Regions from separate parts of the Paenibacillus sp. RC334 genome, predicted to be linked through region 1. Evidence: riboswitches for the same ligand, from Rfam matches in the RefSeq annotation. Region 1 holds a riboswitch; the other holds the start of a gene.
What was found. A riboswitch is a leader RNA that binds a small molecule or an ion and turns the genes downstream of it on or off. The one in region 1 is predicted to bind FMN.
Positions count from the first base shown of each region.

Region 2: another riboswitch for FMN. It lies ahead of ribE (riboflavin synthase); the one in region 1 lies ahead of QMK20_RS06275 (DMT family transporter).

Region 1 is NZ_CP125370.1:1,316,615-1,329,040, forward strand. Features, by position in the region: gene QMK20_RS06245 (ABC transporter permease) at 1-803, shown strand, start outside; gene QMK20_RS06250 (glycine betaine ABC transporter substrate-binding protein) at 908-3,496, opposite strand; gene QMK20_RS06255 (quaternary amine ABC transporter ATP-binding protein) at 3,471-4,694, opposite strand; gene QMK20_RS06260 (GbsR/MarR family transcriptional regulator) at 5,212-5,775, shown strand; gene QMK20_RS06265 (carboxylesterase/lipase family protein) at 5,930-7,411, shown strand; gene QMK20_RS06270 (methyl-accepting chemotaxis protein) at 7,525-9,567, opposite strand; gene QMK20_RS06275 (DMT family transporter) at 9,809-10,756, opposite strand; FMN riboswitch at 10,927-11,071, opposite strand; gene QMK20_RS06280 (ABC transporter permease) at 11,194-11,889, opposite strand; gene QMK20_RS06285 (ABC transporter ATP-binding protein) at 11,882-12,426, opposite strand, start outside.
Region 2 is NZ_CP125370.1:3,305,248-3,317,673, reverse strand. Features, by position in the region: gene QMK20_RS15185 (spore germination protein) at 1-539, shown strand, start outside; gene lysA (diaminopimelate decarboxylase) at 651-2,018, shown strand; gene QMK20_RS15175 (peptidylprolyl isomerase) at 2,180-2,614, shown strand; partial or broken gene QMK20_RS15170 (2-oxoacid:acceptor oxidoreductase family protein) at 2,866-3,880, shown strand; gene QMK20_RS15165 (thiamine pyrophosphate-dependent enzyme) at 3,880-6,168, shown strand; gene QMK20_RS15160 (IDEAL domain-containing protein) at 6,390-6,860, shown strand; FMN riboswitch at 6,929-7,102, shown strand; gene ribE (riboflavin synthase) at 7,435-8,100, shown strand; gene ribB (3,4-dihydroxy-2-butanone-4-phosphate synthase) at 8,129-8,833, shown strand; gene ribH (6,7-dimethyl-8-ribityllumazine synthase) at 8,868-9,332, shown strand; gene QMK20_RS15140 (segregation and condensation protein A) at 9,506-10,300, shown strand; gene scpB (SMC-Scp complex subunit ScpB) at 10,269-10,871, shown strand; gene QMK20_RS15130 (DUF2953 domain-containing protein) at 11,059-11,760, shown strand; gene ytfJ (GerW family sporulation protein) at 11,848-12,339, shown strand.

The DNA.
Region 1 (12,426 bases):
TCGCAAATCAGGTCATCAGTAGCGTGAGCGCCGGGGTTTCGGTCAATTCCATGAAGCAAAAGGGAATGAACGCCGATCAGGCGGCATCAACGCTGAGTACCATCCCGTTCCGGTCCAGAGTGCTGTTCAACCCGGTATATGATTACAAGCTGTTCATGCCGCTGGGGGTCATTTCTGCCGCTCTCCAGCAGTGTTTGCTGCTCGGTATTGCTTTGTCCTGTACGCGGGATAAGGAAGCAGGGACTTGGGGGAGATTTGCCGCATGGAAAAATACCCCCTGGCGACTCGCGATTGCCAAGCTGACACCGTATTATGTGGCGGGAGCCTTCAATGTGCTGACTGTATTCAGTATTAGCGCCCTATGCTTTGATATCCCGTTCAGGGGGCAGGTGCTGCCGCTGATTATGGTGTCGCTGGCCTTTAACTTTGCCTTGTGCGGTTTAGGGTTCCTGTTCAGTCTCTTTTCCAAGACAAGAGTGGATGCGACCCAAACCCTCATGTTGATTGCCGTTCCTTCCTTTATGCTGTCAGGCTATACGTGGCCGCTGGAAGCGATGCCCGGCTTCTTGCGGGGACTTGCCGAAATATTGCCACTAACGTATTACCTGGATGCTGTACGGAACATCACCCTCAAAGGGCTGGATATCACGTATGTCTTCAAGGATACGATTGCGCTGGGCGTTATTGGCTGTGTGAGTCTGCTGGTGTCCTTCGCGATCTATCCGCTATTCTTTAGACAGCGTCAGACGGCAGACCAGCATGCCGATATATCAACGCAAGAGGGAGTTACACTTAAAGGCTAAAAGGCTAAGAGTAACTAAATACGCATATTAAAAAGGCAGACCAGGTTTTTACTCCTGATCTGCCTTTTGGTTTTAAGTGTATATCGTATTGGCTGAATGAAATATTATTGCGTCTTTAAGTCTTCAATAGAATCAATGGGTACGTAGGATGGAACTACGAGTCCGGACATAACGCCGGTCATGCTGGTTCCAATGTCGTCCACCTGATCCTTGTATTTTGCCCAGTAATCAGCATGCGTCAGTGGAAGCCAGGCAGCAGCGGTAGCATCCACACTTCCGCCTGCAACGCCTGTCCACATAGGGCCAATCTCTACCTGAAGGGCAGTCACTTTGTAACCCAAATTTTGCTCCAATACATATTTCAATACATTCGTACTGGCAATTTCAGAATCCCAGGCAGCGTAGCTCAGCTTCAAAGGATCGCCATGGACAGGCTGCAAGTCCTTAATCCATTCCTGCACCTTATCTGGATGCTTATCGGCCCAGTTTTTGGCGGCCTGCTGTGGGGAGTTACCGTCCTGAATGGCGATCATCACTTCACCCATATCCTCGGCAGTCCACTTGAAGCGGCTCAGAAATTCATAAGCAACAGGTGCATCCTGTTTCAGGCCTTTGCGGGCAATTGTATGGATTTCTTCCTTATCACCATAAGCCTTCTTAGGGTCCTTCAAGTATTTTAAATCATACTTGTTAAACATCCAGTGAGGGGTCCAGCCTGTTACAACGATGGGCTGCTTGGCTTTGATCGCCTTATCCAGTGTAGCTGTCATAGCAGCCCCGGAGCTTTCAAGCAGCTTCCAGTCAGACAAGTTGTATTCCTTCATAGCTTTGGCAGTCAGCTTCATGAGACCGGCACCGGGGTCGGTACCAACAATACGGTATCCGACCTCCTTGCCAAAGTCCCCAGCAGCGGCAGAAGCCGGAGCGGCTCCATTGCCTTGCAAATCAGTAATAGATTTGACATTCATATAAGCTGGCACGACCAAGCCCGTTTTGACACCCGTCATATTAGCGCCCAGATCATCAAGCTTATCCTTGTATTTAGCCCAGTAATCCGCATGTGTCAGTGGCAGCCATGCAGCCGGAGAAGCATCCACATCACCACTGGCGACACCCGTCCACATTGGACCTGCTTCAACTTGCAACGCGGTTACTTTGTAGCCCAATTTGTTTTCCAAAATATATTTCAGCAAATTCGTGCTGGCAATTTCAGAATCCCAAGCCACATAACTGAGCTTGAAGGTGTCACCATTGACAGGTTGCAGTCCTTGGGTCCATTCCTGCACCTTATCGGCATGCTTCTCAGCCCAATCCTTGGCAGCTTGCTCAGGACTGGTTCCGCCTTGAATAGCAACCATCATTTTTCCCATATCTTCCGGTGTCCATTTGAACCGTTTCAGAAACTCGTAAGCGATAGGGGCGTCCTGTTGCAGCCCTTTACGGGCAATCGTATGAATACCCTCGGCCTCGCCATAAGATTTTTTAGGGTCTTCCAAATATTTGAGATCATATTTGTTGAACATCCAGTGCGGCGTCCAACCTGTAATAATGATCGGTTTTTTCGCTTTTATGGCTTTGTCCAGTGTTGCAGTCATCGCTGCACCGGAACCTTCTACCAGCTTCCAGTCGGACAAATTGTAGTCTTTTAACGCCTTGGCAGTTGATTTCATAATCCCTGCCCCGGCATCAATTCCGATAATTTTGTAGCCGACTTCTTGGCCAACCGGGTTGGCAGCAGCGTTTCCTTTGCCAGATGCAGAAGGGTTCGATCCAACAAAATATTGCGATGCGCCAGCGATCAGAATGACAGCCGTAACCGCAGAGGTAATCCATACCTTTTGCTTGGTGGATATGCGACTTTTACCTCTTTTCGCTGGTTTGAACAGGTTCTGCGTGAAACGGTCAAGCACGATAGCCAGAACAACGACAGCCAATCCGGCTTCAAAACCTTTACCAATTTGGAGTTGTGTCACGGCACGGTATACAACGGCACCGATCCCTTCCGCACCGATCATGGAAGCAATAACGACCATAGACAGTGAGAGCATAATCGTCTGATTAATACCAGCCATTAAGGTTGGCATAGCCAGTGGAAGCTGTACTTTGAACAGCTTTTGCGCCGAGGTTGAACCGAATGCGTCAGAGGCTTCGACCAATTCACCCGACACTTGCATAATCCCCAAATTCGTCATACGAATGGTTGGCGGGATCGCGAAGATAACAGATGCGATAACGCCCGGTACAACACCGAGGCTGAAAAAGGTAACCGCAGGGAGCAAGTAGACGAACGCGGGCATCGTCTGCATAAAATCAAGCAAAGGCGTAATAATGCGTGACGCCGTTTTGCTGTATGCACACCAGATCCCGATCGGAATCCCGATGACAATGGATACGAGTGCGGATGTGATGACCAGTCCGAGCGTATTCATCGTTTCGCTCCAATAGCCGAGATTGTCAATCAGCAGGAAGCCGATGACGGTAAACAGCGTAAGCTGGACCCGGCCGATCATAAACGCGATAATCCCGATGATCACAATGAACACCAGAGGGTGCGGAAGCATGAACAGCCCAGAGAAAAAGCCTACAACAGCTTCAATAACAGAAGAGATAACATTAAACAATCCGGCCAGATGAATACCCATCCAGTCTACAATAGTCTGAATCCACTCAGCGATTGGCAGTTTCGGTATCAAGGGCATTCACCTCCTTCGTGGTGGTTACATCTCCGCCAAGTGCGCCCAGCAAAGCTCCACGGACGATAACACCCAACAGCTTCTGTTTGTCATCGACCACAGCCAGAGGGACCTTGGACGAGCTTGTAATTTCGAACAAGTCATTAATGACGGTTTCAGCAGCAACCTGCGGTCCGTCCGTCATGAGAATATCTTCAATTTTCAAATTGTTGCGCAGCGCATGGACAGCATCTTCAGCATTGATAACGCCCAAAAGTTTCTTGGTACGATCAATGACGAACAGATTGGAAATCCCGCGTTCGCGCATCAATTCCAGAGCAACACGTGGACCGCGATCCATTGTGATCGTTTCTGGACGAAGCATAACATGAGCAGCCGTCAATACCTTGGACAGATCCACATCCTCGACGAAGCGGGCTACATAAGAGTTAGCCGGTTGGATCATAATTTCTTCCGGTGTACCGATCTGCACGACCGATCCGTCCCGCATCAATGCAATCCGGTCACCGATCCGTAGCGCTTCATCCAGGTCATGGGTGATAAACACAATCGTTTTCTTCATTTTATCTTGAAGCTCCAGCAGCTCATCCTGCATGTCACGGCGAATGAGGGGGTCCAGTGCGCTGAATGCTTCATCCATCAGAAGGACTTCAGGGTCATTAGCCAACGCCCGTGCCAGACCGACACGTTGCTGCATACCGCCACTCAGTTCATCGGGCATTTTATCGCCCCAGTTTTTAAGACCAACCAGTTCCAGCGCTTGCTGTGCTTTTTCCTGGCGTTTCGTTTTTTCTACCTTTTGTATTTCAAGGCCGTATTCTACATTTTCCAATACAGTCCGATGTGGGAACAGGGCGAATTTTTGAAAAACCATACTAATGGTTTTACGGCGAACTTCGCGGAGTTGTTCTTTGTTCATCTTACGGAGATCCTTGCCGTGGACCAGAATTTCACCGGAGGTAGGCTCAATCAAGCGATTTAGCATTCGCACTAAAGTGGACTTGCCACTGCCCGAAAGACCCATAATAACGAAAATTTCACCTTGCTTAATTTCCATGTTGGCCTTGTTGACACCAACGGTAATTTGTTTTTCTTTGGCCAGCCTTTCCTTGCCCCAGCCTTGCTCCAGGAGCGGAACACCTTGCTCTGCGTGAGGACCAAAGAGTTTGCTGACATTTTTGACTTCCAAAATCGTCATACATACACCTCTTCTTTCTATACTTTGCTTGGTATTAACCCCGTGTTGCATTAAGGATCGAGTATAAAAATCAATATTTTGAACATCCTGAACGGTTAATGACAAAATTAATTGTAACAGAAGCATTGCTTACTTTTCAAACAAAAAAACTGTTCATAAAGTACGTACAGAAAAAACTGTACAAAGTTTCCTGCCATATGCTCCTTCGTTCTTTAGAATGCTCAAACATCCGGAACTTTACAACCGATAGCTCTTTTTTTAAAATAGACAATGAAATATAACCATAAGCAAAAGATTTATGTATATCCATAATTTAAAAAGTTTACTATCATTAGCAATTTTGCGAATTGTGATTTTGAACGACCCATGCTGTTGTAATATAGACAGAAGCTTTGTTTTTGAAACATTTCATTTTTAATTGAAAGATTTCATGTGTTGCGTCAAAGCCAATCGATTACGGGTGAAAGTCGTTCATACGATCTTAGGCAAAATGCTCTAAAATTAGGAGGTTGCAAGCATGAGCTTGTACCAGTTAGGTGATGAGCAGCAGGCTTCGCTGCAAAAAATTCGCAAACGTGTCATAGAAGCTATAGGTAAAAATATGGACTTGTATGGGATCACCCTGTCTGCGGGGCATTTGTACGGTTTGCTTTTTTTTGCGGATAAACCGATGACGCTGGACGAAATGGGTCGTGAAATGGAAATGAGCAAAACGAGCATGAGTACCGGTGTCCGAACATTGCTGGATTTGAAAATGGTCAACAAGGTGTGGAGCAAAGGCTCACGCAAGGATTTGTATGAAGTCGAATATGACTGGCATCAAACGTTCACAGACTTCTTTGCAATTAAATGGAGAAAAGCGGTTGAAACGAATTTGCTGGTGCTGCGCAAGGCCATTGAGGAGCTGGACAGATTGCTGGAGCGGGATGGGGAATATGAGGAATTTAAGGCTGTTCTCCAGCAGGATCGTTTGAAAATGAAGCAGGCTGTTGCCTATTACAAGTGGCTGGACCGACTGATTGATTCGATGGAAAGCGAAGAAATATACAAGCTGATTCCGAAGGAAGAGGTTCGTGATTAATCGTTTATCCTCTTTTCTTTCCATAAAAATGCCGGAGCGTAAAAAGCGTTCCCGGCGTTTTTTTGTGTTTGGCTTTGTTAATTTTGGATTAGCTTTGTTCGATTTTGGTTTGGCCCTGTGCAAAGGGTATAATAGAGCTAAAGGAGGCTTCATTATGGAGAGTATTACAGTACATACCCGCCTGGGTCAGCTTCGTGGGGAAACGGTGAATGGATATCGTGTATGGAAAGGCATCCCATATGCACAGCCTCCTGTGGGAGAACTGCGTTTTCACGCGCCTCAGCCTTTGAAGCCTTGGGAAGAGGTACGAGATGCGACGCGCTTTGGGCCGATCTGTCCGCAGCCTATGCCATCTGCTGAGAGTATGACCGGGAATCTGGTGGAACCGCCTGAGCAGTCGGAGGACTGCTTGTACCTGAACGTCTGGACGCCTGCTTCGGAGGCACCTGCGAAGGGACGTCCGGTGATGGTGTGGATTCACGGCGGAGCTTTTGTAACAGGATCGGGAATTATTCCATTATATGACGGGGCACGGATGGCGGAAAATGGCGATGTTGTCGTCGTTACGCTCAATTATCGGCTCGGGCCGTTGGGCTTTTTGCACCTGACTCCACGGGGAGACGGACTGACCTCTAATGCGGGGCTGCTGGATCAGATTGCTGCGCTGGAATGGGTCAGGGACCATATTGCTGCATTTGGCGGTAACCCGGACGAGGTGACGGTGTTCGGTGAATCGGCGGGCGCCATGAGCATTGCCGCGTTGTTGGCCATGCCAGCCGCTGAGGGCCTGTTCCGACGTGCTATTTTACAGAGCGGAGCATCGCAGGTGCTGCCGACTTCACAGGCGGAGCAAGTCACGACTGCATATCTCCAGCAGTTGGGGGTGGACACCCTGCATCCGGAACGATTGTTTACGCTACCGACGGAGGCGCTCATGTTTGCCATGGCCAAGACGCATGAAATGATGGGTCCGGGACTGGCAATGCTCTATCAACCCGTTGTGGATGGTGTGACCTTGCCTGACGTACCCCTTTCTGCGGTAGCAAAAGGATCAGCAAAGCGGGTATCCGTTATGATCGGAACAAATTTGCAGGAGGGTGCTTACTTTATTCGCAAGGAATCCCATCTGATGAACAAGTCGACGGCGAGTCAGGCATTGGAAATGATGACGGGCATGTCAGATGTTGGCGATTTGACGGAACCTTTCCCTGTTACGATTGAGGGGCAAGCGCAGATGCTGACCGATCTGTTCTTCTGGCGGCCTGCGCTGGCTTTAGCGGTTGCCCAAGCGGTTCATGCCCCGGTGTGGATGTACCGTTTTGACTGGACGCTGCCGGGGCATCCTGTATTCGGACAAGCGGTTCACGGCGCGGAAATTGCGTTTATTTTTGATAATCTGGAGCTGCTAGGCAAGCTTGGATTGGACGTTCATCCGCCTATGAGGACGCTGGCTTACGATATGCAGCAGGCATGGGTTGCTTTTGCACGTGACGGAAAGCCTGTGCTGCCGGAAGGGGAATGGCCGGTATATGACAGGGAATCGCGGGCTACGACCATTTTTCATCAAGGCATCTCGGTGCAGCATGACCCGGAAGGGGAAAGACGCCGCCAGTTGACCGGACAGATGAGTATTTGATCCAAGTATTGAGATATCGTCTAATGCCCTAACATCACAAAAGCCTTCGCCCGTATTTTTGTATACGGACGAAGGCTTTTTTAGGTTGAACAGGTGCAGATGTATTACAGGAACTAAATCTTGAATCGCTTCACCAGCTCTTGCAAATCCTGCGCCATATTGGACAGCTCCTGAGAGGAAGAAGCGATTTCTTCCATCGCCGCCATTTGCTCCTGAACGGCTGCGGAGGTCGTCTGTGAGCTATCCGCCGAATTGCGGGACAGGCTTGCCAGATGGGTAACAGTAGCCGAAACTTCCTCTGTGCTGGCCGAAATTTGTTCAGCGGCTGCGGATACGCTTTGAATCTGTTCCACAATATGAGATGTGGAGCGCTCAATATTCGTGAAAGCACCTTCTGCATCTTGGCTAATACGCAGTCCCTCGCCCACCTGGTTACGAACATTACCGTTCATCGTAGCTGTGGAGCGCTGGATCAGATCCAGCATCTGTGTAATGATCTGGCTGATGGAATCCGCGCTTTCCTTGGATTGCTCCGACAGCTTGCGAACCTCCACGGCTACCACGGCGAATCCACGCCCGGCTTCGCCTGCTCTGGAGGCTTCAATTGACGCGTTCAGCGACAACAGGTTGGTCTGCTTGGCAATGGCAGCAATTGCGCTATTCATCTGCTTCGCATCGTCAGAGAGCTGTGACAGCTCATCCATCAGGCTGGCGGTTTGGGTCACAGCTTCCAAAATACGGTCCATCTGTGTGCGTACGCTTCCGATCATTTGGCTGCCTTTGGCTACGTCATGCTCAGTCTGTCCTGCTGAATCTACGATGGAGCTTGCCGATTCCGCAATGGTGCTGACACCCTTGGCCATTTCCTCAACGGCATTGGCCGTTTGCTCGGATGCCTCTGCACTGGTGGTCGCATTTTCTGCGGATTCCATAACCGTTTCCGCTACATGCTGCACGGATTCCGTCGTTTGCTCCGTGCTTTCCTTGATCATCAGGGAGGAGGACGCGAGTCGGGACGACGTTTGGTTGACCTCGGAAACCATCGTATGCAGTGCATGTGTCATCTGGTCAAAATTTTGCGCCAGCTCGCTGAATTCATCCTTGCCGGACAGATTGACCCGTGCGGTGAGATTGCCGTCACGGACGCTGCGGGTTCCATTTTGCAGCTTGCCCAGTGGAATCAGGAACGAGCGAATCATCAGGATAATAACAATAGCAGCAGCCAGCACGGATATAGCAATAACGATCAGGCTTTGTTTCAAAATGGGAGCTACCGAATCGCTAAAATCCTCCTGATCTGCCAAGGCGATGATGTTCCATCCCGTGAGAGGATCAACGAGTGTAAATGATTGCATATCTCTGTTCATAAATCGAATTTCTTTCGTTGCAGATGATGATTGGGTTTCCCCTTCATTTAACTTGGTAATAACGGGTAGTCCCTCAATGGAGTCTGCCGGTTTTTTCCCCGTATTCTTAAAGGCAGCTCCAGCACCCGCTACAACTGTACTGTTCGCATCAACCACAAACAGTCCGCCACGATTGCCGATCGTAACATCCTTCAAGCTTTGACTTAGTCTATCCAGACTCAAGTTCATTGCTATAGCTCCTTGACCATCTGGTAAGTTTCTGGACAACGTGACCACTAAATTACCCGAGGAAGCACTGACTGACGGAGCACTAATGAATGTTTCATCGTTTAACTTCATCGCATTTGAATACCATGTTTTTTCACGGGGATCATAATCCGTTGATTCTTTCTTTGGTGAACGGACATATTCTCCTTTTGTATTACCGAGAAGTACCCCATCCAGCTCGGGATGAGCTTTCAGGATCACATCAAATTTAGCCTGAATTTCTTCTTCCTTGGAGTTCAGGGTATTGGATTGAACCTCAGTAGCTAATACATTTAAATCTTTTATTAAAGGTGATACATATTGATTAATGTTGCTGCGAAATAAAAACAGGTTGAAATCAATCGAGCTACCCATTTGCTGGCGAAGCTGTGTTTCGGCACTCTGATAGGAAAAGTACCCAATCAATATGCTGGGAATCAATAAGACAGCCAAAAAAGCTACAATTAATCTTGTTTTCATTAAATAAAACTGTCTGAGAAACCTGGTCCACCATGGCACTGTTTGTTTTGCTTTATTAGTCATAGTTCTTACTCCTCTGTGTCTGATAATTACTACATTGTTTTATTCGACAGAAACCGATGAATTTTATAGATGTAATCTATGGGAAAAGATAAATAGGTGCTTGTTTTGCACGTTTTTATCTAAAAATAGTTCTAAAGTATCATGTTATATATTAATACTTATACATAAAAAGCCAAATCGGAGATGCAAAAGCATCTTCTCGATTTGGCTTGGGTGAGGGATAAAATGGACATTGAACCTATTAGTTTTTTTGCTGACGAGAAATCATAAAGAGTGTAATCCAGATAAGCATAAAGCCAGTCAATTGCGCTACCGTAACGATCTGCTGGAAAGCGATCCAGTTAATTACAACGCCGACCATCGGGAAGCTTAGTTCTGCCATCGTGGCATAAGACGCCTTGGTCGTACTGAGGCCCTTGTAATACAGTAACAGACTGAGAAGACCGGGGAGCAGCGCCTGCAACAACAGATTGATAATCACGGCTGCGCCCGCCCATGTGCCAGCAGGCATATTCCAAGGTGCATGCTCCACAGAGGTGAGAACGATCAGCAGAGGGAGAGCCACCATGAAGCGCAGGGAGGTCACCGTCTCATATTTCATCGAACGAAGCAAGTAGCTTCCCATCACTGTCGAACCGCCCCACAGGACCGCTGCTCCTAGTGCAAGCAGGCTGCCGACGTGGACGAAATCATTAACATGTCCAAAAGGGAGCGACCAGCCGAAGGTAAGAAGATACGTTCCAAACAGAGCCACGACAATTAATATTCCAAAATTACGCGGCAGCATTTCCTTCAATATAACGCGGGCCAGAATAATAGCGACCAACGGCTGAAGCTTTTGGAGCAGCAGCACAGCGTTAAGATCACCGTTGCTAAGTGCCATCGTGAAAATCACGCTGGCCAGAGCAGAACCGCCCCACGAGACGAACAAGATAGCCAAAATCTGACGAAGCCGTACCGCTTTAAGCTCCTCGCGATGCTTCCACAGCACTGGTGCCAGGGCGATAAAGAGCAGCACATGCTCCATCAGCACAATTTGTGTAGAGGTAAATGATTTGAGCAAAATAATGCGAAACAGTGGGTCCGCGCCCCACAAGGCCGCTCCAATCGCGACTAGCCAAAAACCGCTTTTCATGTGGGAGCTACGATCAAAACCTTTGGATGTTAGTACAGTTGATGATTGACTCATTCTCAATTAGCTCCTTGCGAATACAGGACCGGTGGCATAAAAACCCCCGTCCATGGCGATAGGCCATGCAAGACGGGGGTTGATCAAATAAACTTGCCGCTTTATGCAAGTTAAGAAGTTGCTGCAAAACCAAGAATGCAGCATTCATCCACTTGACGGCATGTTCATGCTTCGATCTTCTTCCATCCGGACTTTACCGTCGGCTTTGGCATCTCACCAAATCAGTCCGTATCTTGTTGCCAGATACAGAGTCGCGGGCTTAGCTCCATGAGCCATACCGCCGGTTGGGAATCACACCCTACCCCGAAGATCCTTATTCCGTTTTTTAATTTCTCCTATAGGATATACCTGTTTTAGAATGAAGTCCAGTGAAAAATATGTGTACATCGAGCAAGGTTTTTCATATATTTCTTGAAAGCGTTTTACAAAATTACATATTACGAGGTAATATCGTTATACTCGATGCGGCGGATGGCCGCATAAGCTACGAGCATTCCCAGCACGGCAAAGCCGATCTGTACAAGTGCAATGGAGCTAAGCGTAGCGCCGTTATTATTCGAGAAAAGCAGGGCTACGATCAGGATCGAGCTCACAATGGTGGTAGGTATCGAGTATTTTCGCATCCCCATGTACAGCGGAACCAGCCCCATAAAGCTTGCTGCAACCGCATTGATCAGTGTCCGCACTGATTGCTGTCCCAGTATAGTGAGGCTAAGCTTATCCGGTACAATAACGACAAACTGATTTAATAGATGAAGGGCTGCCGTAATGATGATTTCCGATAAAATAATGGACAGGAACGTAAACAGCAACACGACCAAGAGTTTGGCGACCATCAGCTTTTTGCGGTCAATCGGGTACATGAACAAGATGTTAATCGACTTGGACTTAAATTCGCTCACAATAAAGCGGCACAGCAGGACGGAGGCAAAAATAATAAATGTGGCTCTGACCATATAGTCCAGGAGGTCCAAAAGCTCAGCGTACCCTGTAAATTCGGGCACTCCTTCACTTTGGCTGTCCAGCGCAATAATGATGAACAGGCCAAAAATACACGCGTTGGCGATCAACGCCGAACGGATATATCCTGCCAAATGAAACTTTTTCAGCTCCAGTTGCATCAGTTTAAGCATGGAGTTCACCTCCATGTAACAGCCGCACGAAGTAGTCTTCCAGTGTACTGTTTTTTTGGTGGATGGAATCCACCTCTACATCATTTAAAATGAGTGTTTTCGTAATTTGTTTCTGCGGTACACTTGTATCGTAAATGCGTATATTCTGATCATTCAGCACCCGGATATTCGTCAGATTCAGGTGATGGGAGAGGACGTAGGCTGCTTTTTTGCAGTCATTGGTCGTAAATTCGATGTATTCCGTATTGGTTTCCCGCACCTGTTCCATCGACACTTCCTCAATCAGTCGACCGTGATTAATCACACCCACCGTATCGGCAATTTGCTCGATTTCCACTAAAATGTGGCTGGACACAAGGATCGTCATGCCATATTCCTTGCACAGCATGTGGAACAATTGGCGGATTTCCTTGATCCCCACCGGGTCCAATCCATTAATTGGCTCGTCCAGAATCAGCAGCTCCGGCTTGGTCGCAATCGCTCGGGCGATCCCGAGACGCTGCTTCATCCCCAGAGAGAAATCCTTTACCGGCTTGT
Region 2 (12,426 bases), 2.0 Mb from region 1:
CTCAAAAGGAAGCCCATCTCCCGCTGATCGCACAGTTTATCATTGTGGAGCTAGGGGTCGATCTCATGCGCATGGCGGCTGTCCATACACCGACACCGCTGGCTTCCGCGATGGGCTTGATCGCCGCCATTTTGGTCGGGGATATTGCGGTCAAAACGGGACTGTTCGTCAACGAAGTTGTGCTGTATATGGCTGTGGCTGCTATCGGGATGTTCGCAACACCGAGCTATGAATTGGGATTGGCGAATCGGCTAATCCGGCTGTTTTTGCTGATCGCTGTGGCTATTTTCCACGTTCCGGGTTTTATCGTAGGCACGACACTGATCATTTTGATGCTAACACTGCACCGGTCATACAATTCTTCCTACCTGTGGCCGTTCATTCCTTTTAATGCCAAGGCGATGGCTTCTATCTTGTTCCGTATGCCTGTGCTGAATGCGCCTAACCGTCCGTCATCTAACAAAACGCGGGACAATACGCGCATGCCGAACACGGATGCAAGCACGGATTCGAACTCTGGCAACAGGCAAGAACATTAATATAAATGATCTGCATAAAAATCCATTCTTCTTGATGCTTTTTTTGCTATACTGGTGTTAACATTCGATGGAATATGACTTTGTTTGTTCCAGAAAGAGAGGCGCCAGAACATGTATTTGCATGGAAGCAGTAAAATTAACAGCAATGGACATTTGGAGATTGGCGGATGTGATACAACGTTTTTGAAGGAGCGTTTTGGAACACCGCTATATATTGTAGATGAACAGTTAGTACGCCAGCGTTGCCGGGAGTTTATAGAAGCTTTTCGTGAAACCGGGTTGAAGTTTCAAGTCGCTTATGCAAGCAAAGCATTTTGCGTAATGGCAATGTGTGCTTTGGCTGCAGAAGAAGGGATGTCGCTCGACGTCGTTTCCAGTGGAGAGTTGTTCACCGCGCTGCAAGCTGGATTTCCGGCAGAGCGAATCCATTTTCACGGCAACAACAAAACACCGGAAGAAATTGAAATGGCGCTAGATGCGCAAATTGGTTGCTTCGTGGTCGACAGCGAGATGGAGCTGCATTTGCTTCAGGCCCTTGCCTCCGAGCGGAATCAGCAGGTAAATATTTTATTGCGGGTTACACCGGGGGTTGAAGCGCATACGCACGAATATATGGGCACAGGCCAAGAGGATTCAAAGTTCGGTTTTGACATTGCGAACGGTACAGCACGTCATGCGGTGGAGCAGGCTATCAGGCTGGATCATCTGAACTTACTGGGGGTACATTCCCATATCGGATCGCAAATTTTTGAAGTGAACGGTTTCCAAATGGCTGCCGAACGGGTTGCCGCTTTTTCCAGAGAAATCAAGGAACAGCTTCAGTTTTCTTTCAAGGTTATTAATCTGGGTGGGGGATTTGGCATTCGTTACACAGAAGAGGACACACCACTGAAAATTTCCACCTATGTGCAGGCTATCGGCGAAGCGGTAAAAACTCATTTTTCCGGGCTTTATGATGAGCTTCCAGAAATCTGGATTGAGCCGGGACGCAGTATTGTGGGCGATTCAGGCACAACCTTATACACGGTAGGAAGTATCAAGGATATTCCGCAGGTACGGAAATACGTCTCGGTGGACGGTGGAATGACGGATAATCCGCGTCCAGCGCTATATCAGGCGAGGTATGAAGCCATGCTGGCTAACCGAGCGTACGATGCGAACGAGGAGACGGTATCCATTGCGGGCAAATGCTGTGAAAGCGGCGATATGCTCATTTGGGATGTGGAGCTGCCGCGTCCGACCAACGGGGATTTGCTCGCTGTTGCTTCAACCGGAGCCTACAATTATTCCATGGCGAGTAATTATAACCGGATACGCCGACCAGCGGTTGTATTTGTAAACAATGGTGAGGCCGAGCTGGTGGTGCGCCGGGAAAGCTATGAGGATATCGTTCGGAATGATGTCGTGCCACAGCGCCTGGTTCGTGACCAAGCCGGTTCATCGGTTCATCCCAACGCCAAGATAACGGTTTCTTCCTGATTTTGATAAGCGTGACGAAGTAGACCATTTAGCCGGAAGTGATATACCGGGGATAATGGTCTCTTTTTTTGGACAAGGCTTTGCTAAGCGCGGCAATTCATAGTAAACTGGAGCTTGATGCTATTTAGCTTTCAAAACAGGTTGAAAAGGAGCTACAAACAATGAAAAAAGGTAGAATAGATCTTGAAAATGGCGGTATCGTCGAAATTGATTTTTTTCCAGAAGAAGCGCCAAACACGGTTGCTAACTTTGAAAAACTGGCAAACAGCGGCTACTACAACGGCTTGAGCTTTCACCGTGTAATTCCAGGCTTTGTTGCCCAAGGTGGTTGTCCTAATGGAACAGGCACAGGCGGCCCTGGCTACACAATCGACTGCGAAACAGCTACGAACACAACGAAGCATGCCAAGGGCGTTCTGTCCATGGCGCATGCAGGCCGTAACACAGGTGGAAGCCAATTCTTCATCTGCTACGCACCACAGCCGCATTTGGATGGAGTACATACTGTATTTGGTCAAGTGACCAAAGGTATGGAATTCATTGATGCTGTAAAACAAGGCGACAAAATGAAAGAGGTTAAAGTATTTGACGCGTAATATACCGTTAAATGCATGATCTTTTTGTATAACGTTACACCTAAGCCGTTCTGTCTTTGGACAGTGCGGCTTTTTGTTGTCTTTTGTTTGTCGGTTTGCTGTTTTATCGCAAACACGCAGGTATTAAAGTGAATAAAATCACATTCGAAAAGTAAGTGTTGTGATAGCCTTTTCATTAGAATGCATTTTCCATTTTTGGATATGAGCTTTTCAAGCACAGTAAGATTTGCAAAAGAAGGGGGCTTATCACATTGTCTATTTTAACGCGTACAAATCGACTCGGATTTTTTTGAAATCCGGCTGGAATCCATTGGTGGACTCGGCGCTAATCTGGCTGGTAAAATGCTGGCCGAAACGGGCGTGCTTGGTCTGGGGCTTAATGCTTCCAATTTTTCGTCCTATGGTTCTGAAAAGAAGGGAACCCCGGTCAAAAGCTTTGTACGGTTCTGTGATCCCGGGGTAGATATCCGTGATCACAGTCCGATCGAGCAACCGCATGTGGTAGGCATTTTTCATGAAACATTGTACAAAACGGTCAATGTCATCAGCGGGCTTCCGGCGGATGGGATCGTTGTGGTCAATTCCACGCGTCCGACAGAGGAAATACGGGCTGATTTGGGACTGGTATCCGGCACGCTGGCGGTAGTGGATGCCATGGGCATCGCACTGGAGGAGCGGACCAAACTGAATACGTCCATGTTGGGTGCGCTGTTCCGTGTCTGTGATTTTTTAGATCCGGAGGCGATGAGATCGGTTATTCGCAGTACCTTTGAGAAGAAAAATCCACAGCTGGTGGAGCCTAATTTGCGTACGTTTAACCGGGGCTTTGAGGAAATGGAGCTGCACGTATATCCGGTTACGAATGATGCACAGGATCGGATTTTTGAACGGCCGCAGCCTTTGCTGGGTTATGAAACACAACCCTCGGGAGGTGTTATTGCCACGCAGGGAAACAGCATGACGAGAGATGTCAGCGGTTCACGTCAGGGCTTTGTGCCTGAATATGAAGCTGATAAATGTACGCATTGTGCCAAGTGTGATTCGATTTGCCCGGATTACTGCTTTGTATGGGAAGAACAGGCGGACAAACGGGGAAGAATGCTACCATTTTTGCAAGGGATTGATTACCAGTATTGCAAAGGATGCTTGAAATGCGTAGATATTTGCCCGTCGGGGGCATTAAGCTCGCGCCGTGAGCAATGGGGATGGGCGGAGCAGCATCGGGTTGCCCACCAGTTTCCGGTATATGAAGGAGGTCGTGTGTAATGGCGAAACTGGAGGAAGAGCTCAAGCAGACAGGCGCCGCACAGGTGACAACGTTCGAATCCGGCAATGAAATGGCGGCTACGGCGGCTGCGCAGATCAATTATCATATGATGGGATATTTTCCAATCACACCCTCGACCGAGGTGGCGCAATATCTGGATCAGATGAGAACGAGAGGTCAGCATGACATTAAGCTGGTCGCAGCAGACGGTGAGCATGGATCGGCAGGGATATGCTATGGTGCTGCGGCAGCGGGAGCGAGAGTTGTGAACGCAACAAGTTCGCAAGGCTTCCTGTATATGCTGGAGCAGTTGCCTGTGCAGTCCGGCACTCGTTTTCCTATGGTTATGAATCTGGTGACCCGGGCTATTAGTGGCCCGCTGGATATCCGTGGGGATCACTCAGACTTGTATTATGGTTTGAATACGGGCTGGGTGATTTTGACCGCAAGCACGCCGCAGGCTGTGTATGATATGAACATCATGGCGCTGAAAATCGCAGAGCACAGTGATGTTCGGCTGCCTGTGATGGTCGCTTATGACGGTTTTTACACGTCCCATCAGAAGCGTAAGGTGCAATATTTTGCCGATGCCGAAACCGTGCGCGGTTTTGTGGGGCCGAACCCGAATCTGAATTATCCGAATATTTCCGATTTTGACCATCCGGTTACTGTCGGGGCGCATATGAACGGCGATGACCTGACGAATAATCATGCTCAGTTATCTGAGGCGTTAAAGCTGTCAGAAGGAGTATATGAGCAGGTTGCCGCAGAATATGCCGCATTATCTGGGCGGGAATATCCGATTTTGGATCTCTATCATATGGAGGATGCCGAGGTTGCAGTATTCCTGCTGAATTCGGCGGCTGAATCGGCTAAGGATGTAGCCGATCAGCTCCGCGCGCGCGGCATTAAGGCCGGTGTGATTCGTCCGAATATTATTCGGCCGTTTCCGGCCGCGCAGCTGCGTGAGGCATTGCGCCATGTCAAGGCGCTGCTGGTGGGTGAACGTGCGGATTCGTACGGCGCCGATGGCGGTAATTTGACGCACGAAATCAAGGCGGCCTTGCAGGAGGACCCACTGAATCGGACGCTTGTATTGTGCCGCATTTTTGGCTTGGGCGGCAAGGATTTTTATGCGGAGGACGCTGAGGCGTTCTTCCAGCTTGCGATTGAGGCGGCGGAAGCCGGACGGACCGAGAAGCCTTTTGATTATTATGGGCTTAATCCGGGGTCCCCGGACAAGGTCATGCCGCAGGTTATGCAGCCGCCACGGGGAGATGCGTACCGTACGGGTCTGATTCAGGTTACGCCGGATGAGGCGACCGGGAAGCTCAAGGTCAAGGTGCCGCCGTTACGTTCGCTGACGACCAAACCACGCCGTCTCACGCCGGGTCATGGGGCATGTCCAGGCTGTGGAGCGCTGTCTGCGTTGGAGCTGTTTTTCAAAGGCATCGAGGGCGATATCGTCGTGCTGTTCCAGACAGGTTGCGTATACGTGGTCACAACAGGTTATCCGTATACATCACACAAGCAACCGATGATCCATAATCTTTTTCAAAATGGGGCTGCTACGCTCTCTGGAGCGCTGGAGGCTTATATGGAGATGAAGCGCCGCAATGAGATTGAGATGGCGGATGATCCGACCTTTATTATGATCAGTGGTGACGGCGGGATGGATATTGGCATGGGTTCGGCTGTCGGGGCTGCTCTGCGCAACCATAAGCTGATTATGCTGGAATATGATAACGAGGGGTACATGAATACAGGCTCGCAGCAATCGTACTCGACTCCGGTCGGTCATATGACGAGCACGTCAGGCGTAGGCAAGATGCAAAAAGGGAAACAGGGCCACCACAAGGATACGGTGCAAATTATGGCAGCCTGCAACATTCCATATGCCTTCACCGCAGCCGAAAGCCATCCGCAGGATATGCTGCGTAAAGCGGCCAAGGCACAATGGTATGCGAATAACGTGGGGACGGCTTATGGTAAAATCCTGTGCGCCTGTCCGCTGAACTGGAAATCCGAGGATAGACTGGGTACCAGTATTGTGGGTGCCGCTGTGGAATCTTGTTTCTTTCCGCTGTATGAGATTGAGCAAGGCAGTACGACGATTACGTACAATCCGGAGGACAAGGGAAAACGGATTCCAGCCGCGGAATGGCTCAAATTAATGGGCAAAACAAAACATCTTCTTAAGGAGGAAGCCACGCTGGCTACCTTTGATCAGGAGATTGAACGCCGCTGGAATATTCTGAAAAAGAAACATGAAATTTCGGAGCTATAATCCAGTTTTTTTGAATAATACACTTTGAACATTGTTATAAGATGTTACGGTACCGGTTCGATCAAGATTCTTTGCGCTTGTTGCGCGAAGAATCTTTTTTGTCGTTTATGGGATGAAGCATAAAAAATCAGGTAATGATTTCCGATATAGGAGTGGAGGCCTACGTGAAACATGTTGAATTAGTGCTTTCTCTGAATTTTAAGATGCAATGAGGTGCAGGTATGATTAAGCTGAATACAGTTGAGATAATCGAAATTATAAAGAAGCAAATACCCAAGGTCATGAATATCACACCAGTGGAACTGAAATTTACGGATGACTTTGGACGGACATCGCTGGCAGCGACGGATCACAAATTCACGCTGACGAACCAGCATTATTCCGCCAAGGTGATGGATTGTGTGCTGGAGACGCAGGTGCGCCCCATTTTAATGTGCGAAATTATTTATTTTCTGAAATGTGAGTTTATCGACGGGCATGTTGATGTACGGCTGGATTACGATATATGCGCGGAGGGTGGCCGTGGACCAACCGCTTCAGCGGTCATTACGTTCGATCATGCTACGCAGCTCGGGATCGAAGAACTGGCCGATCTGATTGATCTGGCGCTTCACATGAATGATAAAACCTGGTTTGAAGAGCTTTCCAGCCAATATGTTAAAACAAAAGCAGGAGCGTCCACCATTAGATAACTTGCTTTTTTTAGAAGTCGGTGCTAATATACGTAACAAGTTTAATGCTAATTCAATTGAATAAGAGCAAGATCCTTCGGGGCGGGGTGCAATTCCCCACCGGCGGTGATGACGTGTCTGTAAATCGCTTTTGCGATGAACAGTGCGGCTTAGTCCGTGACCCGGATGCTGAACGATCAGCAGAAGGTGGACCTGGTGCAATTCCGGGACCGACAGTATAGTCTGGATGGGAGAAGGATACGAAGCGCATGTGCATGACGTGACATGTGCCGATTTTTAGCATACGTAATTGTACGTACGGCTTATTTCGTTGCAGATAGCATACGGAAGATTGCTTGTTCTTCAAGCTTTTTTTCGGAGGCTCTTCTGAGCGTATTTGGTTGTATGCTCATTCATGCTTTCTATTGGCAAACTTATCATTCATGTGGTCTCAAGATGTATATGGACTGCGCTTGTATAATGCAAATTCGACTCTCATCACCCCCATGACGGATATGATCCGGACTGGGGGTTTTTGCGCTTACGCCTGATGAATCAGGGATAAACTGAACTTTAGATGGAAAGGAGTGAAGGCATGTTTACCGGATTGGTCGAGGAAGTGGGACGGATTCAGCAGATTTCCAGAAGCGGAGAAGCGATGGTGCTGGGCATTACGGGTTCTGTGGTATTGGGCGATTTGAAAATAGGAGACAGTGTTTCCGTGAATGGTGTTTGTCTGACCGCAACACAGGTGGGTACTAAGGATTTTAAGGTAGATGTGATGCCGGAAACCTTTCGAAGCAGCAATCTGAAAGAATTGAAATCCGGTAGCCGGGTCAATCTGGAACGGGCTATGGCGGCGAATGGCAGGTTCGGAGGGCATATCGTACAGGGACATGTGGATGGAACGGGCACGATTCGTCGGGTGACATCAGACCAGAATGCGGTTGTATACGAAGTTGCACCTACAGATCAGGCAATATACAAATATATTCTTCTCAAAGGCTCGATTACACTCGACGGTATCAGCCTGACGGTTGCCCAGCGGACGGGAGATACCTTTGCCGTATCTATCATCCCCCATACTTTATCCGAGACGGCCTTGCAGGCCAAACGTGAGGGAGACACCGTCAATATTGAATGCGACATTTTAGGCAAATATGTGGAGCAGCTTTTGAACTACGGAGAATCATCGGTGACGGAGGGACCGGAAAAAGCTCCTATGAGTCTGGATTATTTGGCGAAACACGGCTTTGCTTGATGCCACAAGAAATAAGGAGGAAAGCGTAATGGAAAGCGGGAGTAGAGAGAGTCATTCAAATATAGCGGCTGACGAAGTGGAGTATGGTGTGTTGGAGCAGGAAATGGAAATTCGTCTGGATTCCATTGAAGAAGCGCTGGAGGAACTAAAGAACGGTAAAGTCGTGATCGTGGTGGATGATGAGCAACGGGAAAACGAAGGCGATTTTATCGCTCTGGCTGAAAAGGCGTCCCCCGAGGTCATTAATTTCATGATTACCGAAGGCCGCGGGTTGGTCTGTGTGCCGATTACAGGGCAAAGAGCAGAGGCACTGGAATTGCAGCCGATGGTGGAGCAGAATACAGATTTCCACGGCACAGCCTTTACGGTGTCGGTGGATCATAGAGAGACGACAACGGGGATTTCAGCAGCCGAGCGTTCATTGACCGTGCGTGCGCTGACCGATGAAGCAGCCACAGGAAGCGATTTCCGCAAGCCCGGTCACATGTTTCCGCTGATCGCCCGCGATGGGGGTGTTTTGCAGCGTGCGGGTCATACCGAGGCGGCTGTTGATCTGGCCCGGCTCTGCGGCTCCAAACCCGCCGGAGTCATTTGCGAAATTATAAAGGAAGATGGGTCCATGGCTCGGGTGCCTGATTTGGCAGTGATCGCCAAGCGTCATCATTTGAAGCTGATCAGTATTCAGGATTTGATTGATTATCGTCGTCGTTTGTCATTGAAAGTACAGTTTTGAAACTCATTATTTAAAAAAAGAGAGGTTGATTTATATGGCACGTTTTCTGGAAGGTAATCTCGTATCGGATGGTATGAAGTATGGTATTGTAGTGGGCAGATTTAATGAGTTTATTACAAGTAAGCTGTTAAGCGGGGCAATCGATGCACTTCAGCGACATGGAGCGCAGGAAGATGAGATTGATGTGGCCTGGGTGCCAGGCGCTTTTGAAATTTCACTGATTGCTCAAAAAATGGCTGCAAGCGGTAAATACGATGCTGTGATTACGCTGGGTACGGTGATCCGTGGTTCTACCTCGCATTATGATATCGTCTGCAATGAAGTGGCCAAGGGTGTGGCGGCAAGCAGTCTGAAAACAGGTGTGCCTGTTATTTTCGGTGTAGTGACGACGGAAAACATTGAGCAGGCTATTGAGCGTGCAGGTACGAAGGCTGGTAATAAAGGCTGGGATTCCGCACTGGCTGCGATTGAGATGGCGAATCTGGGCAAGCAGTTTTAATTTTGCGATTACCTGAATAGAACGGCATAACTATAGCCGGAAAAAGGGATTGGATTGTTAAGCAAGGCGATGACGTATATACTACAGAAAGAGGGATTGATAAAGTCGAGCATAAGTGCTAACGGGGAAAGGTATTGTTGAATGATGATTGGAGTAAGGCAGGGGGAAGCACATTGACAGTCGTAAATTACAAGCTGGAAACATTCGAGGGTCCGCTAGATCTGCTGTTGCATCTGATTGATAAGGCCGAGATCGATATTCAGGATATCCCGATTAGTGATATTACCGATCAGTATATGGCTTTTTTGCACAGTATGCAGGAGCTGGAGCTGGACATTACGAGCGAGTTTCTGGTGATGGCGGCGACGCTCTTATCCATTAAGAGTAAATTGCTGCTTCCCAAGCCACCTGTAATGGAATATGATGATTTGGATTTTTATGAAGAAGAGGATTATGATCCGCGGGATGAACTGGTTCGCAAGCTGGTGGAGTATCGTAAATATAAAGGGATTGCCCGCCATCTGAGTGAACGTGAATGGGAACGAAGTCTGATCTATGGTAAGGAGCCGGAAGATTTGAGCGCATTCCTGCCCACCGAACCCGCCAATCCGGTGCATGGGCTACATGCAAGCGATTTGGTCGCGGCCTTTCAGCGTGCGCTGCGTAAAGCAGAGCGACGTACGACGGTAACCCGTATTCACCGCGATGAAATTTCGGTCAAGGACCGTATTCGCCAGGTCATCGGGGCGTTGGAGATGGTAGGGACGGGAGGACGGCTTTTGTTCTCCAAGCTGATGCATGAGGATATGTATCGGCATGAAGTGGTAGTCACCTTTTTGGCTATCCTCGAACTGATGAAAATGAAGCAGATTTTCTGCTATCAGGAGAAGCTTTTCGATGATATTGTAATGGAGTGGAGAGGGGATTTACGGGTTAATGGATTATCTGAAGCTGAAATCAATTATTGAGGGACTGCTGTTTCTCGCGGGAGAGGAAGGGTTGTCCGCCAAGCAGATCGCCGACATTGTAGAGCAGCAGCAAGAGCTGGTTGAAAAGAGTCTGGAGGATATGAAGCAGGACATGGAGCAGGGAGGAAGAGGTTTGCAAATTGTCCGTATCGCTGGGCATTATCAGCTGGCAACCTTATCCGAACATGCACCTTATTTTGAAAAGCTCGCCTATTCTCCCGCACGTGCCTCGCTGTCTCAAGCGGCTTTGGAGACACTTGCCATTGTGGCCTACCGTCAGCCCATTACAAGAGTTGAAATCGAAGATATTCGCGGTGTCAAATCTGAGCGGGCTATACATACTCTGGTCAACAAGGAGCTAATTGAGGAAAAAGGTCGGGCTGAGGCCATCGGACGGCCGATTTTGTATGGAACGACGAAGTCATTTCTGGATTATTTCGGTTTGGGCTCTTTGGCGGATTTGCCGCAGCCTGAGCTGTTTGAGGACTCAGATAATCTGGAGGAAGAGACACAATTGTTGTTCGAACGTTTGGAGAACAGCCAGCCGGTTATGAATGATACGGAGTCTTGATGCCTGGCAGAAGCCTGTTTTACGGGTTCCTCTTCATGGTTACAGGTTCGAAATTTAGAAAACAGCCAGTCCTCGCATAATGGGGGCTGGCTGTTTAGCGTTTCAGGATGCATGTTTTCCGGGCGAAGGGCCATACTATTTTTGCCATGGTATATCCATGGAGAAAAAAGGCAGGGAGGACTCGCCAGTGTGGAAATGGATCGGTATCGCCATCATCGTCGTTTTGTTACTTGTGCTGGCTGTTCTGCTCTCCCGTATCCGATTGAAGCTGGATATTGCCAAGCATGATAATGATGACCGGGCGCATCTGGAGATCAGATTTCTGTACGGGTGGATTAAAATAAATTATGACATTCCGGCTATTCTGCTGGCAGGTTTGCAAAAAGGGCTTCTCTATCGACTCGATCGCAACAAAAACATACATAAAACCGATGCCACCATTGACAGCGGCACCATCGATAAAGAGAAAATTAAGCGATTTATACACGATGTTCGGATACTTCTGAAAGGAACGCGGTCCTTCCGTCGATGGATACGTCATACGCTAGCCCATGTGACGATGTCGAAAATGGAATGGTCCACCAATATCAGTCTTGCTGACGCTGCTTATACGGCTACCTCTACCGGTATTCTGTGGGGGCTGAAAACGTCACTGATCGGTTTTGCCTCCAGCTTTGTGCGCATGAACTGCACACCCAAGCTGTTTGTCGTGCCCTATTGGGTGGATCGCCTGCGTTTTACTACCACTTTGACCTGTGAGGCAAGTATTTCACTGGGTTATGCCGTTTATTCGATGCTTATGTTGGCTTACCGCATATGGCGCGTACCAGGCGGTCCAGAGGCGTGGAAACGGGTATTCTCCAAGAAACCAGTAAAGCATGAGGAATAATGAGCCATACATATTTCCTTGAACCCCTGCGCACAATAGCGAAAGAAAAGGCAGTCTACGCTTGAACAAAGCAGAGGAGGAATAATCATGTCAGATCACCCGATTCAAGGGCTCATGCAAACCGCGATGGAGAACATCAAAGCCATGGTGGATGTGAATACGATTGTGGGAGACGCGGTGGAAACACCCGATGGTTCCGTTATTTTGCCGATTAGTAAGGTGGGATTTGGCTTCGCAGCCGGGGGCAGCGATTTTAATGTAGATGAAGAGGCACTTCATACATCCTCGTCGTCAGGTGCTCACAGCGGCAAGGAAGGACATCCTTTTGGTGGCGGTAGCGGTGGCGGGGTATCCATTCATCCAATCGCTTTTTTGGTTGTTGGCAAACAAGGTGCACAAATCGTTCCGCTGGATAATCAGACTCATCTGATTGAAAAATTGATCGACTCTACACCATACCTGATTGATAAAGTCCAATCTATCTTCCGGAATGCCGACGTGGATATGCATACTCCGCCTCCACAGGTCCCGGTAGATGTTAACACAGATCACAATCACACTGGCCCAGCTTCTTTGTAACGGTTATTTTTAGCACAGGAGGGTATTCCAAAGTCAGCTACTGGCTAAGGAACACCCTCTTTTTTACATACACTTAACCATAATACT